2 regions of the Pseudoalteromonas sp. G5_S1_14_S5 genome follow, and region 2 is predicted to be linked to the other one. Evidence: predicted binding sites of a transcription regulator. Region 2 holds the regulator's gene; the other holds the start of a gene.
What was found. Region 2 encodes sigma-54, which starts transcription at its own class of promoters, with help from an activator protein. Its sites were predicted from a motif close to GTTGGCACGNNNNTNGNNT; they were not measured.

Region 1: the regulator sigma-54 is predicted to act here: its motif matches at 1,284-1,302, upstream of ACTRWI_RS04585 (NarK family nitrate/nitrite MFS transporter).

The regions. Positions count from the first base shown of each region.
Region 1 covers NZ_JBQKUM010000009.1:59,722-61,924, forward strand. The annotation lists gene ACTRWI_RS04585 (NarK family nitrate/nitrite MFS transporter) at 1-1,247, opposite strand, end outside; gene nirD (nitrite reductase small subunit NirD) at 1,430-1,774, opposite strand; gene nirB (nitrite reductase large subunit NirB) at 1,934-2,203, opposite strand, start outside.
Region 2 covers NZ_JBQKUM010000007.1:51,603-53,805, reverse strand. The annotation lists gene ptsN (PTS IIA-like nitrogen regulatory protein PtsN) at 1-172, opposite strand, end outside; gene hpf (ribosome hibernation promoting factor) at 174-461, opposite strand; gene ACTRWI_RS03715 (RNA polymerase factor sigma-54) at 523-1,983, opposite strand; gene lptB (LPS export ABC transporter ATP-binding protein) at 2,038-2,203, opposite strand, start outside.

The DNA of each region.
Region 1 (2,203 bases), on a different contig from region 2:
CGGCGTTTGATAAGAGGTACTGTCGCAAATACTGCACCTTCACCTGCTTGTACGAAGAACGAACATGCCATTGCCGCAACAACCGCTAGCCATACTGGCCATGTGCTCTCTACTTGACCCATAACGAAGTAACCTACAGCCAAACCTGCCGTTAGGATAAGTAGGGTTGGTTTACGACCAAATTTGTCTGAAATCCAACCGCCACCAGGGCGAGACATCAAGTTCATGAAGGCATAAGCCGAAGCGACCATACCTGCAAGAACGGGTGTTAGTTCAAAGGTTTCAGAGAAGAACAGAGGCAGCATAGAAACTACCGCTAGCTCAGAACCAAAGGTTGCGAAGTACAGAACGTTCAGCACCGCAACTTGCTTAAATTTGTACTGGTGAATCTCTAGCACTTCTTCTTTGAATACGTTCTTGTTCACTTTCCAAACTTGAGTTACTTCATACACATACAGTGCAGCAAGTACCGCATACACACCGTACACCGCTGCGTCTGAAAGCATACCGATACCTGATGGAGACAGTTTCCAAGCCAGCAGAGCAAGTGCACCGTACATAGGGATCTTCATGAAGAGTAGAAAGAAAAAGTCACCCTTAGACGTCACTTCCATTGCTGTTACTTGAGCAGGTTTGAAGTAAGTAGAACCTTTTGGTGTGTCGGATACGTTTTTGTAGAACACAACAGAGAACAGTAAGCTCATTACACCGGTGATACCAACCGCATAACGCCAGCCATCTTCGCCACCAAATACTAATGCTAGAGTTGGAAGAGTGAACGCTGCTGCCGCTGAACCAAAGTTACCCCAACCGCCGTAGATACCTTCTGCTGTACCCAGTTCGTTATGTGGGAACCATTCAGATACCAATCGAATACCAACTACGAAGCCAGCACCGATAAAGCCAAGTAGGAAACGAGCAATGGCGGCTTGAATGAAAGAGTCAGCCAGTGCGAACATGAAACACGGGATCGAACAGATCGCGAGTAACGAGGAATAGACAAGTCTTGGACCGTAACGGTCGGTGAGCATACCAATCGCGACACGCGCAGGAATGGTTAAGGCAACGTTTAGGATTAGAAGGGTTTTGATCTCTTCAGTGGTTAGCCCTAGGCTGGTTTTTACCATCTGCAGTAGTGGTGCGAAGTTAAACCACACCACAAAGGTGATAAAAAAGGCAATCCAGCTGAGGTGTAAGACCTTCATCTTGCCGGTAAACGAAAGCAGCGAAAATTTTGAGTTATCCATGTATTAAATCCTTTAAATATGGAATCTAGAGTTATCTAGCCGTCCACATGCCAACTCCATAGCTTGCCTAGACTGTTAATTATAGGCGGCTAAGGCATGTTAATGGGTGAATTTGAAAGTACAACCTTTTAGGTAGCTAACTTTTGGTTAGTTGTTAGCTTTTCGTTAGTTAAAGCTAAGAGCTAACTCGCTAAGGCTTCTGGCGCTAGAACTTGAATCTGGTTACCTTGCCTGCGTACTTCAAAACGGGTTAGGGCATGTTCAGGTTCTTCTAAACAGGCACCTGTCTCTAGGTGGTAATGCTGCTTGTAGAGTGGTGATGCCACATAGGGTTCTCCACTTAACGATCCAATAATGCCGCGTGACATAACGTTGGCTTTGCCTACTGGGTCGAAATTCGAAAGGCCGTAAAGCTTGTCACTGCGTTTGCAGTAAAAGATAGCGACTTGATGATCAGCCACCTTGGCACACACACCCGCATTGGGTGACAGTTCCTCTTGAGAACAAACAGTGGTCCAGTTTTCCATGACAGTCTCCTTGGTAATTTATAGAGTCTTTGATTTTGTTCCATTTCTTAAAAAAGAAGGTCGTAAAGAAAGAAGGTTGTAAAGAAAGAAGGTCGTAAAGAAAGAAGGTCGCTAGCAGTGAATTGCCGAGAACGAAGGATCTGCTACCGACCAAACTGGTTACGAGACTTCCGTAATTTCAATTTGTTGAGTGCTGCTTAATGCCTGATTACGCTCTGCTTCTTGGTCTGTGTTGACCGAAGGCTTCGGGAAGCGCTGTTCACGTTCTTTGATAAATGACAGGCTAGAGTCCATCTCATCGCTATTGATGTAGTGCTGGAAGCGCTTCATCTTGACTGGGTTTTCGATGGTGGTTTTCCATTCACACTGGTAGTTTTCGATGTTGAGCGCGATGTCGGCTTCAAGTTCAGCGGCGACATTGAGTTTGTC
Region 2 (2,203 bases):
TACCGGTACTGCCCATCTTCTCGCGGCTCAACATGCATTCGAATAGCTCTGTTGAATCTTGACCACAGCTCTCTGCTGCGATTTGACTGATGAGCTCAAGAGCTCTTTTTTTGCTTGTGCATTGGACTGCACTTTTGGTGCAGTCCAATGAAAGTACTTCGCTTAATTGCATGTTAGTGACTACTTAGCTTTTCTTTGTGCTTGTTGAGTTGGCGAACGAGTTTATCAACCAACGCATCAATCGCAGCATACATGCTTCCATCTGTTGCTGTTGCATGAATCTCGCCTTGGTTTACGTGAAGGGTCGCTTCTGCAATTTGATTGATTTTCTCAACTTTTAAAACAACCTGAACACTATTGATATGATCAAAGAAGCGTTCAAGCTTGTCGAATTTGGTGTGAACATAGTCTTGCATTGAATCGGTAAGATCAACGTGATGGCCTTGAATATTGATTTGCATAGACTTTCCTTTTCAGTTGGTGCCCGATAATAGCGATTGAGTTAAGAGTAACTCAATGAGCTTATAGTAGGCGTTTACGCTGACTCGATGGGGCAATGCCCAGAGACTCACGGTATTTCGCTATCGTACGTCTAGCTACCTGAATTCCTTGGTCAGCCAGTAAAGCAGCTATCTTGCTATCACTGAGAGGCTTAGCGGTATTTTCTGCCGCAACAAGCTTCTTAATGAGTGCTCGAATTGCTGTCGATGAACATTCACCGCCATTGTCAGTACTGACATGGCTCGAGAAAAAGTATTTCAGTTCGAAGATGCCACGAGGCGTATGCATGAACTTTTGAGTTGTCACACGAGAGATCGTGGATTCGTGCATATCAACGGCTAAAGCAACATCGTTGAGTACCATTGGCTTCATCGCTTCTTCGCCATGTTCGAAGAAATCGCGCTGATGTTCAACAATGCATCGCGCAACTTTGAGTAGCGTCTCATTTCGGCTTTCCAAGCTTTTGATTAACCACTTCGCTTCTTGCAAGTTTGAGCGAATGTATTGGTTATCAGCGCTGTTGCCTTTACTGCCTAAGTCAGCGTATTGCTGATTGACTTTCAGCTTTGGCACACTATCCGGGTTAATGGTCACTAACCATTTACCTAGATCTTTAAATACCGACACATCAGGAACCACATATTCGGTTTCGTCTGGCGTAATCTTACTGCCAGGTCGTGGGTCCAGTTGTTGAATGAGCTGTAGAACCTCACGTAGCTCTGCTTCTTTCAACTTGGTTTCCTTGATCACGAGTTTGTAATCACGATTACCGAGTTGGTCAATATGGCTAGTAAGTACTAACTGAGCTTCTTCAAGCCAAGGTGTGTCTTGTGGGAAAGTCGCCAGTTGTAGCAGTAAGCAATCTTGAAGATTTAGCGAGCCAACACCCAATGGATCAAACTGTTGGATTCTTTTGCGTACTGCTTCGATTTCATCAAGCTCTATGTCTTCACTGTCGAAGTTTTCAAGGATATCTTCACAAGATACGGTGAGATAGCCATAGTCATCAATGGCATCGATTAGCGCGAATGCAATGCTTCGGTCTGTTTCTGTGAAGGGGGTGAGGTCGAGTTGCCAAAGTAGGTAATCGTGCAAGCTTTCGGTGGTTTCACCTTGATATACAGGCATGTCGTCATCGATAGCAATACCAGTGTTACCTGTATTTGCGCTGTAGACATCTTCCCAAGTTGTGTCGATCTCGAGCTCGTTTCCAATCTCTGATTTTTCGATTAAGTCTGAGCTGTCAGGTAAGTCTTGCTCTGCGGCTTCAACTGTTTCTTTCTCGTCACTGCTAGGCTTTTCTTCCGATGATGGCGTTTCTTCATTGCCTTCTTCGACATCGAGTAATGGGTTAGATTCAAGTGCTTCTTGGATCTCTTGTTGCAAATCTAAAGTAGACAATTGCAGCAAACGAATCGCTTGCTGCAATTGAGGCGTCATTGCTAACTGTTGGCCTAGCTTAAGTTGTAATGAGGGTTTCATTCAGTGTTACTTACCTAGTTATTATTCTTAGAACTCTCGATACTCTCTATATAATCATAGACGGAATTGTTCGCCTAGATAAACTTGTTTAACTTGTTCGTTATTGAGAACATCTTCAGGAGTACCCTCTGCGATCAGGTGTCCTTGGCTCACGATGTAGGCCTTTTCACACACGTCTAATGTTTCACGAACGTTGTGGTCGGTAATCAAAACACCCAAA